DNA from 4 places in the Neptuniibacter halophilus genome. Region 3 is predicted to be linked to each of the others. Evidence: predicted binding sites of a transcription regulator. Region 3 holds the regulator's gene; each other region holds the start of a gene.
What was found. Region 3 encodes sigma-54, which starts transcription at its own class of promoters, with help from an activator protein. Its sites were predicted from a motif close to TGGCACNNNNNTTGCTNT; they were not measured.
Positions count from the first base shown of each region.

Region 1 (3,509 bases), 190 kb from region 3:
CGTTTGTAACGGTACCGTTTTTCTCACTCCAGCCGGTGGCCGGCAATGCAATATCCGCGCATTTCAGGGTATCTGTACTGGCCATACATTCGGAGACGATCACCAGCGGGCACTGCTCAAGCGCACGCCTTACCCTCTCGCTGTCCGGCAGGCTGACCACCGGATTGGTTCCCATAATCCAGACCGCTTTAATCCGGCCACTGTCCACCGCCGCAAACAGATCAACCGCTTTGAGTCCCTCTTTGCGCGCAATATTGGGTGCCTGCCAGAAACGCTGCACCCGATCGATGGAAGCCTCCGATGAAAAGTCCATATGCGCCGCCAGTTGGTTAGAGAGCCCCCCAACCTCGCGACCACCCATCGCATTAGGCTGCCCGGTAATCGAGAAAGGCCCCGCACCGGCAACACCAAGGCGCCCGGTGGCCAGATGACAGTTGATAATCGCATTGGAGTTGTCAGTGCCGCTGGAAGACTGATTCACACCCTGAGAATAAAAGGTAACCACTCGGGATGTAGCAGCAAACAGCTCATAGAAAGCCCGCAGTTGTGCTTCATCCAGATCACAGTATTCTGCTAACTCACTGAGGCCGGAAAACTGTGACTGAGCCGCGGCAAGCGCCTGATCGAACCCCTCGGTGTGGGCCGCGATATAATCCGTATCCAGATCTCCGGATTCCGCCAGAAAACAGAGCAACCCGGAAAACAGTTCACTGTCGGTGCCCGGCTTCAGGGCCAGATGCAGATCCGCCAGATCACAGGTCGCGGTACGCCGGGGATCAATCACCACCACACGCAGCTCCGGATTGGCTTTCTTCGCGGCCTGCATCCGCTGAAACAGAACCGGATGGTTCCAGGCGGTATTACTCCCCACCAGCACCAGCAGATCGGTCTGCTCCAGATCCTCATAACAGCAGGGCACGGTGTCACTGCCGAACGCCCGCTTATAGCCCGCAACAGCCGATGACATACAGAGCCGGGAGTTGGTATCCACATTGGCGCTGCCGATGTAGCCCTTCATCAGCTTATTCGCTACATAATAATCCTCTGTCAGTAACTGACCCGACAGATAGAACGCCACCGAGTCAGGGCCGTGCTCTTTAATGGTGCACAAAAGTCGCTCGGCGACCTGATTTAGCGCATCATTCCACTCAGCAGGCTGACCGTCCAACAGGGGTTTAAGCAAGCGCCCCTCACTGCCGAGTACCTCATGCAATGAGGAACCCTTTACGCATAAACGGCCAAAATTGGATGGATGTTCCCGATCCCCTTTTACCTGGCTCACCGTCTGATCCAGTAGTTCCGCGTCAACACCGCATCCCACACCGCAGTAGGGACAGGTCGTCAATTTGTGCATTCTGACCTCCACACAATCTAACTCGCTTTGCCGGGGTACTTATCTGCTGCCGCCCATAACAAAACAGGGCGCCTACCTAAGCTTACGCCAGATAAGTACGCCCCGTTGCGTGTATTCGATTTGCAGACCTGCTCTCATAGCCGATCCGCTTCTTATACAAGGTAAAAGCAACCCCCGTGCCAGCTTCTGCTCAATTTTGGAACAGTTATTGCTGAATAATCGGGCATATCCAATGCTGGAACTGGATCATGAGTAATTTAAAACGCCTCAATGTGCTGCTGGTCGATGATGAACCGGAACGGGTTAACGCGCTGAAACAAGCGCTGCACCAACTGGGTCATCACGTTGTCTGCCAGTTGCCCGACACTACGGACCTGAATCAATACGTCGGTGATTTCCACCCGGATATCGTGATTATTGATATGGACTCCCCGGATCGCGACACCATGGAAAGTATGGCCACCATGAGCCAGAACAATCCACGACCGATCGTGTTCTTTGCCGAACAACAGAATGACCGCCGGACAATGGCCGATGCGATTAATGCCGGTGTCAGTGCTTATATAGCCGACGGCCTGCAACCCGACAGGGTGCGGGCAATTATGGATACAGCGATCGCCCATTTTGACGCGCACTCCGCACTGCGCGAAGAGCTGGAAAAAACACGGACTCAGCTCGCGGATCGCAAGATCATAGAAAAAGCCAAGGGAATGCTGATGAAACATCAGGGTTGTGATGAAGACCAGGCCTACAAAACCCTGCGCAAGCTGGCCATGGACCGGGGGCAGAAGCTTCCGGACGTGGCCGCCAGCGTAGTGGACGTTCTGAGTCTGAGCAACGGCCTGAGCAAGTAGAGATAGAGGAACAGGTATGACGGCAACACAGCTACCGGAAAAACGCGATCTGAGCCTTGGCTTTGTCGCGCTGCTGGACTGCGCTCCCCTGGTGGTGGCAAGGGAGAAAGGCTTTTTCCAGCAACAGGGTCTGAATGTGATTCTGCAAAAAGAAAGTTCCTGGGCTTCGATCCGCGACAAGGTCAGCTTTGGCCTGCTCGATGGTGCTCAGATGCTGGCACCCATGCCCCTGGCCGCGACACTGGGACTGAATGGTAACCCTACACCAATGCTCACCGCCCTGACCCTGAGTCAGAACGGCACAGCAATCACCCTCTCGAAAGAGCTGTACGTCAGCCTGACCCAGCAGGTTGAGAACTGGCAGGATGATAAGGAACTGGGACGTCAGTTTAAGCAACTGCTGGCCGGGCTGAGCCGGAAACCGGTGATCGCCACTGTCTACCCCTACTCCAACCACCATTACCAGTTACGCTACTGGCTGAATCAGCATCAGATCGACACCGGCAAAGATATTGAACTGGTCGCGGTGCCGCCCACCAAAATGCTGGACAATCTGGCCAGCGGTCTGATTGACGGTTACTGCGTGGGCGAGCCCTGGAACAGTCTGGCGCTGATCCGCCAGACCGGCGGTTTACTGACCACCGGCTACCAGATCTGGGGGCCTCATATGGAGAAAGTACTGGGTGTCACCCAAAGCTGGGCTGACAACCACCCGCACACCCATCAGGCGCTGGTCAGGGCAATCTACAATGCCTGTCAGTGGTGTGCCGATCCGGCTAATCAGACCGAAATGTTGCAACTGCTGGCGCTGCCGCCCTATCTGGATAAAGCAGCCGAAGCGCTGGAAGGGTTCAGCCCTCCCTGTGTCATGGGACAGCGTTTCGCCGGAACCGACGTTAACCAGCCCGACCGGAAACAGGGTGAGTTCCTGCTGCTGCAGATGCAGGCCTGTTCGCAGTTGAAAGAAACCGAACAGGATCTGGCCGGAATAGCTGCGCAGGTTTTCCGCAGCGACCTTTATACACAGTGGTGCGACTGAGCAAAAACTGTGCACCCAAACAAGGCGAAATGACCGGGAAAGCTGCAAAATTGTGCAGCGCAAAACCAGAAAAATAACACTAAAAGGCACCATAACCAAATTAACTAACTGAAAAACAATGGGTTTTAATGTTTGGCACAGCACATGCTAAATACACATTAACCCACTCACCAATGGCGGTGAGACAACAAATATTCATCGCTACCCAAATAGCGAAATGATTAACGGCAAAGGCGCCTTACAGATCACTACTCAGTGATTA
Region 1 covers NZ_AP027292.1:2,791,044-2,794,552, reverse strand. Annotated here, with positions in the region: gene QUD59_RS13030 (nitrate reductase) at 1-1,354, opposite strand, end outside; gene QUD59_RS13025 (ANTAR domain-containing response regulator) at 1,603-2,208, shown strand; gene QUD59_RS13020 (CmpA/NrtA family ABC transporter substrate-binding protein) at 2,225-3,247, shown strand.
Region 1: QUD59_RS13025 (ANTAR domain-containing response regulator) is a predicted target of sigma-54. The motif match lies at 1,552-1,569, and genes of this name have one in related genera.

Region 2 (3,509 bases), 380 kb from region 3:
AACATCGAATGTGCCAGCCGTCGTATTCACCTGCATACCAATACCGTTCTCACCCAGGGTCACACTGTTGACCCGATAAGACATGTTGGTATTGACTGCGCTGTATTCACCGTCATCCAGTCGCTCAACCACAAAGGTGTAGTCCCCTGCTGGCTGAAGTGGATTGCCGTCTTCGTCAAAATCCATCTGCCAGGCAAACTCATGCTCACCCGGAGTTACTGAGCCCAGTTGCATGGTATCCACCAGCGTACCGCTGGCGTTATAAACCTTGATCCGCATATCACTGGCGCTGGAACTCAGGTTAAAAGAGCCCTTGGCATAAGGATTAAGGGCAGTGCCCACTTCCGCCGTATCACCCGCAATATACACGGAGCGCCCGACCATAGAGGAAGCCTGCAATGCCGCCTGACTGGCCAGCATTGACTGGGACATCTCATTCACCGATGTATTGAGCTGGTTGATACTCTCAACCTGAGACATGGTCGCAATCTGCTGCATAAAGTCAGTGGTATCCGCCGGACTGGTCGGATCCTGATTCTGCAACTGCGCGATCATTAAGCGCATAAACATATCGCTGTCTTCCTGAGACTGGCTTTTCGCCGTACTCGAAGCCTGGTTGGCCCGATTTATCTGGTCGAAGACATTTTGGTTTACGCCATTTACATTACTCATGGCTTAGAACCCCATCACTCAGTTATTGCTGGCCCAGACGGATCGTCTGTTGCAGCATCTGCTTAGCAGTATTCAAAATTTCAGTATTAATCTGGAAAGAGCGCGAAGCGGAGATCATATCCGCCATCTCTTCCACGACATTCACATTCGGGTAATAAACGAACCCCTGATCATCCGCCATGGGATGCGCAGGGTTATATTCTTTTCGCAGCTCAGCTTCACTCTCAACGATGCCAAGCACCTGCACGCCCTGCCCCGCAGCAATGCCCGATTCGTTATCAGGCTCTGCCAGCGGATCTACCTGCTGAACCGCAAAAACAGGTTTTCTGGCACGGTAAGTCTCATCCACACTGGAGCTGACACTTTCAGCATTGGCCAGGTTACTTGCGGTGGTATTCAGACGGATTGTCTGCGCATTCATCGCAGAGCCGGCAATACCGAAAACATTACTTAATGACATGTTTATTCACCCTTGATAGCTGATTTCAGCCCCGTAAATTTACGGTTCAGAAACTGGAAAGAGGTTTGGTAATCCAACGAGTTTTCGGTGTAGCGCGCCATCTCCTGCTGCAGCTCTACGGTGTTGCCATCTACGGAGGCCTGATTTGGAATGCGGAACATCATATCCGCAGCCAGATCCGGTTCGAGCAGTTCAGTTTTGTGGCCCGGCGAAGTGGCCGTCTGCTTTACCTGCAGCTTAGACGCATTTTCCAGTGCATGGGCAAACTCAAGATCCCGCGCTTTGAAGTTTGGCGTATCTGCATTGGCAATATTATTCGCCAGCACCTCGGCACGGCGTGCCCGATGGAGCAAAGCGTCATCATGAATACCTAAAGCTGCGTCAAAACTGATGGCCATTGGCTTGCCTCTATTTTCAGATGGTCAGATAAAAGCAATCCCCGTACCAGAAACAAAAATCACTTATTTAACAATGAGTTAAGATTTTTAGCTCCTCTGCACTTGTAATACATCACTCAAAACCGGCAATGGAAGACCGCCGTATTGCCGCAGCGGCAAAGCGGCAACCGCCGGCAAAAAGGCAGGCATAAAAAAACCGCCATAAACGGCGGTTTTAGAAAACGTCATAACAGAAGGTCAGATAGCCTGATAAATTATGCCCGGACGGCAGTGAATCATCTGATATTTATCAGACAGGCCAGACAGAAACTCAGAGGCACCCAGAATCAAATAGCCGCCCGGCTTCAGAACCCCGTGCATCTTGCTGAGAATCTCAGTTTTCTTCTCGCTGGAAAAATAGATCAGCACGTTACGGCAAAAAATCACATCAAATTTGCCCATAGCACTGTACTGCCCCAGCAGGTTGATGCTCTGAAACCTTACCCGTGATTTGATATCCGGTTTTACACCCCAACTGCCGTTAGGGAGCTGTTTGAAGTGCTGAGTCAACCGCTCCTGAGATAAACCACGGCCAATAGCCAACATCTCATATTCACCCCGGCGGGCCTGTTCCAGCACCTGAGTCGATATATCGGTCGCCATCACTTCTTCGGCACTGAGCTTACCCGGAGACTTCTTGCGAAACTCATCCAGCGTCATGCTGATGGAGTAGGGTTCCTGCCCGGTAGAACAGGCCGCCGACCAGATACGCACCTTAGAACCGCCGGGCTTTGCGGTCAGCTCAGGCAGAATGCGGTCGCGCAGAATGTCAAAAGGGTGTACATCACGAAACCAGAGCGTTTCGTTGGTGGTCATCGCATCGATAACCTGCTCACGGAGGCGTTTTGCCGCAGGGCTTTGCAGCTTGGAGATCAGATCTTTAAGACCTGAACAATTCTGCTCCTGAACAATTTTACCCAGACGGCTCTGAACCAGATACTGTTTGTGTTTCGCCAGAAGAATTCCGCTGTTATCTTCAAGGAAACGACTGAACAGCTCAAAGTCCGCGTCGGTGATCGTAAAGCTCGACCTGCCAGCAATGCTCATCGATATGATTTACCGCTCAGTTATCGTTTTTCGACTTGCTGGATACGCTGTACCACAGCCGTCGCCAGATCATCCGGGTTAAACTTCGCAAGGAACCCATCGGCCCCCACTTTCTTAACCATAGATACGTTGAACCCACCGGACAGCGAGGTATGCAGCACTACATGCATCGAACTCATCCGTTCGTCGTCACGAATCATAGAGGTAAGGGTGTAGCCATCCATTTCCGGCATCTCAATATCCGAAATGACCATCAGAAAATGATCCGTCACATCGGTGCCGCGATCAGCCATTTCCCGCAACAGATCCCAGGCCATCCGACCATTATTGCAGGAGGTAACTTTAACACCCAGGTTTTCGAGACTGCGCTGCATCTGATTACGTGCAACAGAAGAATCATCAACAATCAGAATGTGATGTTCGCGCGCTTTTTCACGCACCTGCTCATTCGCAACATCCTGGCTGACTTCAGTTGGCATTGGATACAGATCTGCAAGAATCTGTTCAACGTCGAGGATTTCGATCAGCTTACCTTCGTGCTCAAAGATAGCTGTCAGATAGTTCTCTACACCGATCTCTGTCGGTGGCGCCATAATCTGATCCCACTGGGTATTCAGGATGCGATCCACTTTGCGAACCAGAAAGGCCAGTGTGCGGCGGTTATATTCAGCAACAATCAGGAAGCACTCCTGACGCTGATCGGAAGGTACCGTATCCCTGCCAATCGCCTCAGACAGATCCAGAACAGGAATTGTTTCGCCACGGATATGCGCCATCCCTTTAATCGCTGAAGTCTGACGCGGAACTTCCGTCAGATCAGGGCACTGCAAAACCTCGCGAACCTTGAAAACGTTAATACCGTACTGCTGCTCCGTTTCCAGACCAAACAACAA
Region 2 covers NZ_AP027292.1:2,222,728-2,226,236, reverse strand. Annotated here, with positions in the region: gene QUD59_RS10310 (flagellar hook assembly protein FlgD) at 1-672, opposite strand, end outside; gene flgC (flagellar basal body rod protein FlgC) at 695-1,132, opposite strand; gene flgB (flagellar basal body rod protein FlgB) at 1,135-1,530, opposite strand; gene QUD59_RS10295 (CheR family methyltransferase) at 1,768-2,616, opposite strand; gene QUD59_RS10290 (chemotaxis protein CheV) at 2,637-3,509, opposite strand, start outside.
Region 2: flgB (flagellar basal body rod protein FlgB) is a predicted target of sigma-54. The motif match lies at 1,562-1,579, and genes of this name have one in related genera.

Region 3 (3,509 bases):
AACGCCATCACCAATACCGGTACTGCCCAGCTTTTCACGGCCGTGCAATCCATTGAATATACTGCTGCTATCCAGCTCCGGATGCTGCTCAGCGATCTGCTCAGCGATGACTTCCAGAATACGTTTTTTACTGCCGCCCTCAAGACCGCAAAGGGTGCTTGAGGGGGTCAGGAGTTCATTGACCTGCATAGTGTGTTAAAGCGTGGGCCTATTTGTGGGTTTTCATTTTTTCTTTATGCTTGATCACCTGACGGTCGAGCTTATCAGTCAGGCCGTCGATCGCCGCATACATATCTTCGTGCTCGTGAGTGGCAAACAGCTGTGCGCCGGAGACGTGCATCTCAGCTTCAGCTTTCTGACGCTGCTTTTCTACGCTGAGAGTTACCTGAACGTTGGTGATGTTGTCAAAATGGCGTTCGATCTTCTGCAGCTTTTCAAGCACATAGTTCTGCATGGAATCGGTCAGTTCAACATGGTGTCCGGTGATATTGATCTGCATAGGTCTCTCCTACTGAATGCTGACGAGACTTAGTCAGCGTGCATGTGTTGTTATTATTAAACCAGACGCTTTCGCTCATTAGAAGGTGGTATGCCCATCGCTTCTCGATATTTTGCGATCGTACGTCTGGCGACTTTAAAGCCCTGTTCATCCAGGAACTGGGCGATCTTGTTATCACTCAACGGCTTGGCGGCATTTTCAGAGGCCACCATTTTCTTAATCAGCGCACGGATGGCGGTCGAAGAGGCCGCTCCACCGGTGGCTGTACTGATATGGCTGGAGAAGAAGTACTTCAGCTCAAAGATACCCCGGGGGGTGTGCATAAATTTCTGCGTGGTAACGCGGGAGATGGTGGATTCATGCATCTCGACCGCTTCGGCAATATCGTGCAACACCATGGGTTTCATACCCTCTTCACCGTGATCCAGAAAGCCGGACTGACGTCGGACAATCTCATTGGAAACCTTGAGCAGGGTTTCATTCCGGCTCTGCAGGCTTTTGATGAACCAGCGGGCTTCCTGCAAGTGATTTTTCAGATAGGTGTTGTCGGAGCTGTTATCTGCGCGTTTTACCAGACCGGCGTAACCGGCGTTGATCCGCAGTTTAGGAGATACTTCCGGATTCAGGTTGACTGTCCAGACGCCCCGTTCCTTAGTGACGATAACATCAGGAATGACATATTCTGCAGTGCTCTGGCTGATACTGGCGCCGGGTTTCGGATTCAGCCCCTGAATCAGTTGAATAACCTGCTGCAACTGGGGTTCACGCAAACGGGTTTTGCGCATCAACTGGCGGTAGTCGTGGGTGCCCAGCAGTTTGATATATTGCTGGGCGACTTTGATCGCTTCATTGCGCCACGGGGTTTCAGCCGGTAGCTGGCTCAGTTGAATGCTGAGGCATTCGCTGAGATCGCGACAGGCAACACCGGCGGGATCGAATTGCTGGATACGGTGCAGTACCGCTTCCACTTCATCCAGTTCCAGCTCGGCGAACTGCTCATCCTCTTCGGTCTGGAAGTGTTCGAGAATCTCTTCAAGACTGATGGTCAGGTAACCGTCGGGATCGATGCCATCGATGATGCTGGTGGCGATCAGACGATCCATGTCACTCATGGGCGTGAGGTTGAGCTGCCAGTGCAGATGATCCTGCAGGGTCTCTTCGGCGGTGTCATTGGATTCGAAACTGTCGAGATCCTCTTTGCTCAGGCTGGGCGTGGAGGACTGGAAGGTGTCTTCCCAACTGCTGTCTGTAGAGAGTTCATCCGGGATGCTCTCGTTCCAGTTATCTTCGGCAGCCGGACTGTCGTCATAGTCATTATCGCTGTTACTGCTTTCCCCGGCACTGATCTCAGTGGTCTCAGTCTGGTTGTCGGATTCGTTGTTGCTTGTATCCTGTCCATGATCTTCATCGGATACATCCAGCATGGGGTTGCTTTCAAGCGCTTCCTGAATCTCCTGCTGAAGGTCCAGCGTGGATAGCTGCAACAGACGGATTGCCTGCTGAAGCTGAGGGGTCATGGTGAGCTGTTGCCCAATTTTTAGATGGAGCGCTTGTTTCATAATACGACGGTCTTAACTCCTGATAGCCAGATAGATTATGGCCGGGTTACAGGGAAAACTGTTCGCCAAGATAGGCGTTCTTAACAGCCTGATTGGCCAAAATCTCGTTCGGCTTGCCTGTGGCAAGTATAGTGCCTTCACTGACGATATAGGCTCTTTCGCAAATATCCAAGGTCTCGCGCACATTATGATCGGTAATCAGAATGCCGATGCCACGGGATTGCAGGTGGCGAATGGTCTGCTTGATGTCGTTAACCGAAATCGGGTCGACCCCGGCAAACGGCTCATCCAGCAAAATAAAGTCAGGCTCGGTGGCCAGTGCGCGGGCGATCTCTACCCGGCGTCGTTCACCGCCGGAGAGGCTCATACCCAGACTGTCACGGATGTGGGTGATATGAAACTCTTCCAGCAATTCCTGCATCTTTTCAGTTGCACCGGCCTTGTCGAGATCCGCTCGGGTTTCGAGAATAGCCAGCAGATTATCTTTGACCGACATCTTGCGGAAGATGGAGGCCTCCTGAGGCAGGTAGCCGATTCCCTGGCGCGCGCGGCCATGCATCGGCAGTGATGTAATATCCTGATCGCCAATGCTGACGCGCCCGCGATCGGCCTGTACCAGCCCGACAATCATGTAAAAACAGGTCGTTTTGCCGGCACCGTTGGGCCCCAGCAGGCCTACGATTTCGCCATTGTTGATCTGCAGGGAAACATCTTTAACAACCTCGCGCCCTTTATAGCGCTTAGCCAGGTTATGGGCTTCTAGTAAGCTCATCTATCAGTTGGCCTTATTCTTTTTCTTTGGCTGGATCACCATGTTAACCCGGCCGGAACTCTGTTCGTTACTGTCCTGACTGCCGAAAGCGTTAACGATAGAGCGGGTCAGGTCGTAGATGATCTTTTCGCCGGTAAAGGTATCCTGCTCCTGAATCACTTTAGCCTGCTGGGTGATGGTCAGTTTTTCAATATCGACTTCGTAAACCATGTGCAGGCCCCAGGCGTCACTGTAAGGGTCTTCGGCGGTAGGTTTCTGGCGGAAGTGCGCAGGGGCGCCTTTGGCGATCAGTTTGTCGATGCCCTCGTCACCGCGGTACATATCAACATGGTCGGCTTCGATCAGCATCGTGCCCTGAGTGATGACCACATCGCCGATATAGGTCGTAATACCGGTTTTGTCATCAATCCGTGCTTTGTTGGCTGTGATGTGAATAGGCTGGTCACGGTCTTCCGGCAGCGCGGAGGCCTGGAACGCAGTCAGGGTCAGCAGAGCGGTCAGCGCGGTGGCGAATTTAGTTAGCATTGTTGTGAGTTCCTTCTACCTGAGAGTGCAGATTCATGACGCGGCTGTTGAACTCCACGTCCATGCCTACACCCTGGAGAATACTGTTTGCCGATTCTATGGTCACGGGGAGATCGGTTTCGGCCCGGTCCAACTGGTGGAAAATAGCCAGTTG
Region 3 covers NZ_AP027292.1:2,606,037-2,609,545, forward strand. Annotated here, with positions in the region: gene ptsN (PTS IIA-like nitrogen regulatory protein PtsN) at 1-189, opposite strand, end outside; gene hpf (ribosome hibernation-promoting factor, HPF/YfiA family) at 209-499, opposite strand; gene QUD59_RS12110 (RNA polymerase factor sigma-54) at 556-2,058, opposite strand; gene lptB (LPS export ABC transporter ATP-binding protein) at 2,105-2,830, opposite strand; gene lptA (lipopolysaccharide transport periplasmic protein LptA) at 2,834-3,355, opposite strand; gene lptC (LPS export ABC transporter periplasmic protein LptC) at 3,345-3,509, opposite strand, start outside.

Region 4 (3,509 bases), 1.5 Mb from region 3:
TGCTGAGCAAACCAATTTGCTGGCCCTGAATGCAGCGATTGAAGCGGCCCGCGCAGGTGAGCAGGGACGTGGATTTTCCGTGGTCGCCGATGAGGTAAGAACCCTCGCCCAGCGAACCCAGAGCTCCACCAGCGAGATCCGCAACACGGTCGATCAGATACACAAGCAAGTTGAGATCACCGCTGCCACCATGCAGCGCTGTTCCGAACAGGCTGAGCAGGGTATCCGTCTGGCTCAGGATGCCAATCAGTCCTTTGAGCAGGTCTCCGCTGCAATGACCGGGGTATCCGACCGCTGCATTCAGGTTGCCAGTGCATCAGAGCAGCAAAGTTCAGTATCCGAAGAGATCAACAACAATGTGCTGAATATCCGCGATATCGCCAGCCGCAATCTGGCCGCCTCAGAGATCACTCATAACGCCAGCGTCAATCTGGAAAAGCTGGTGACAGAGTTGCGCTCCATGCTGAAAACCTTCTCCGGTTGAAAGGCGGTGCTGGCAGCGTTCTGTGCCAGCACCTCTTCCTATTAAAATCAGACAGTTAATACAAAAACTTCTGACGAACAATAACCACAAGCCAAAATCTGGCTGTTTTTTAAACACTTTTTACTCAAGTTCTCCCTGACGCAACCGATACCCAAACGAAACCCGGTCCTCAGTGGCCTCCCTGTCAGGAGAACAACCGTGAATACCGATTGCGTACACTGCTTTGAGCTTGTTAAAACCGGCAACGACCATCCCCGTCTGGATACGGTCAGCGATCTGGGTCACTCGCAGATCTGTAAATGCGGCCACTGTGGCGCCATGCTGATGAGCACCGGCAACACCTGGGAGATGGTGATCAAAGGTTCTGTCACCCGTCATCACAAAAACCGTAAACGCAACGTCGCCTGACACACCCGCCAGGAAAAAGACTTGGCAGCAACCGGCGTAATGCGTAAGTTTATCCGGACCAGTATCCGGACAGACACCTTCAGCTATGCATTCACTTCGAGAACTGATTGAACAGGACAGCAACCACAACTTGCTGGATCTGCTCTCCAGCCTCTGCCAGGGCTCCATTGCAGTTGACGATCAGGGCTGCGTGCTCTGGCTCAGCGAGGCCTACCGCAAACTGATCGACATACCCGAGCACAGCGACCCCGTCGGCCAGCCGGTGGAAAATATACTCCCGACCACGCAACTGCCACGGGTAGTCAAGAGCGGAAAACCCTCGTTTGTCGACCTGATGCAGATTAACAACCGCTGGTGCGTGGTCACCCGGCTGCCAATCAAAAACCCGGAGAATCAGGTGATCGGTGCTATTGGCTTCGTTTTTTATGATGATCTGGACAGCCTTCAGCCCCTGTTTGATAAATTTGCCCGCCTGCGGCGTAAATTTGAAGATGAAAAAATCATCCGCCCCAGCCGTTACGCTCTCGATGACATGATCGGCAATGCGGTTCCCACCCAACTGCTGAGACGTCAGGCATTACGGGCCGCCCAACTGGATACTACCCTGCTGCTACTGGGGGAAACCGGCACCGGGAAAGAACTGCTGGCTCAGGGGATACACCACGCTTCAACCCGACGCAGCGGCCCTTTCGTCGGGATTAACATGGGCGCCCTGCCCGAATCGCTGGCCGAAGCAGAACTGTTCGGCACCGCCCCCGGCGCCTTTACCGGTGCCGACCGTAAAGGACGCACCGGCAAGGTTCAGCTTGCCGATGGCGGTACCCTGTTTCTGGATGAGATTGCCGAAATGCCGCTGGCCATGCAGGCTAAACTGCTACGGGTATTACAGGAGCGTGAGGTAGAAGCTTTAGGCTCCAACCGTCTGGAAAAAGTCGACGTACGGGTGATTGCCGCTACAGCCAAAGATCTGCGTCAGCAGGTGGAACGAGGCGAATTTCGTGAAGATCTCTACTATCGCCTGAATGTCCTGCCGATCAACCTGCCACCGCTGCGCCAGCGGCTGGACGACATCCCCGCTCTGGCGGAGCATATGCTGGCTCAGATCCAGCGTCAGTCCCAACTGCCTGAACTCACCCTGTCCAAGCGTGCTCTGCAATGGCTGCAGAATTACCACTGGCCGGGGAATATCCGTGAACTGCGTAATCGTCTGGAACGTGGCTGTGTGATGGCCGAAGGCGATCTGATAGAAGCACAAGATCTCGGCGCCAGTGACGAACTCCCGGCGGTACCGGCAAACTCTGGCGACCTGAAAAGCAGCCGGCAGCAACTGGAACGTCAGGCCATAGAGCAAGCGATTCAACGCTGCCATGGCAACAAAACAGCGGCAGCAAAGCTACTTGGAATATCCCGTGCCAGCCTCTATCAGCGCCTTAGCCGATCAGAATAGACAATCCGTACACAAAACAAGACACAAATACACTTATGTCTATAAAAATAGACACTAAAACCTAACCACTTTCCGCGCCAAGACCTATAACCCACTGATAAAAAACAACTTTAATTTTCTGGCCCCACACTTGCTCTGTACCTGATCTCCCAAAAATAAAAATAACGGTACGCGTAATGAGTCAGAGTAAAGTGATTACCGCCGATCAGGCGGCCGCCCTGGTTAAATCCAACGACACCCTGGTGACCGGTGGTTTTATCGGCATTGGTTTCGCTGAGACCCTCGCCAAAGCGATCGAAAAACGCTTTCTGGAACAGGGCCAGCCCAATAACCTGAACCTGCTTTATGCTGCCGGTCAGGGCGATGCTCAATGCCGCGGCCTGAACCATTTTGCCCACGAAGGCATGCTGAAGCGTGTGGTTGGCGGGCACTGGGGACTGGCCCCCAGCCTCGGCAAGATGGCGGTGGCCAATCAGATCGAAGCTTACAACCTGCCACAGGGGGTGATCTGCCATATGTTTCGCGACATCGCCGCCGGCAAACCCGGCACCCTCAGTCGGGTAGGCCTGAACACCTTTGTCGATCCTCGCTACGAGGGGGGCAAGATCAACAGCCGTTCCCAGGAAGATCTGGTCCAACTATTGGAACTGGGTAATCAGGAAGCACTGCTCTACAAGCACTTCCCTCTCAATGTTGCTCTGCTTCGCGGCACGACGGCTGATGCCAAAGGCAACATCTCCATGGAACGTGAGGCACTGCCACTGGACGCACTGGCCATAGCTCAGGCCGTGCATAACAGCGGCGGTATCGTTCTGGCACAAGTTGAACGCCTGACCGAACAACACCAACTAACACCGGACCGGATCCGCATTCCCGGCATTCTGGTGGATCATATTGTTGTTGCAGAAAGCGCAGATCACCCGCAAACCTTTGCCGAGCACTATAATCCGGCCTACACCGGCGAAATTCGCCAGCCCCAGCAAAGCAGTGACCAGATGGAGCTCAACGCCCGTAAGATCATTGCCCGCCGGGCATTGATGGAGCTGCGTAAGGGCGCAGTGGTTAATCTGGGCATCGGCATGCCCGAAGCCGTCTCCACCGTTGCCGCAGAAGAGGGCAAGATCAGTGACTTCACTCTGACAGTTGAACCCGGCGGCATTGGCGGACAGC
Region 4 covers NZ_AP027292.1:1,088,011-1,091,519, forward strand. Annotated here, with positions in the region: gene QUD59_RS05055 (methyl-accepting chemotaxis protein) at 1-484, shown strand, start outside; gene QUD59_RS05060 (hypothetical protein) at 683-892, shown strand; gene QUD59_RS05065 (sigma-54 interaction domain-containing protein) at 978-2,339, shown strand; gene QUD59_RS05070 (acyl CoA:acetate/3-ketoacid CoA transferase) at 2,516-3,509, shown strand, end outside.
Region 4: QUD59_RS05070 (acyl CoA:acetate/3-ketoacid CoA transferase) is a predicted target of sigma-54. The motif match lies at 2,459-2,476, and genes of this name have one in related genera.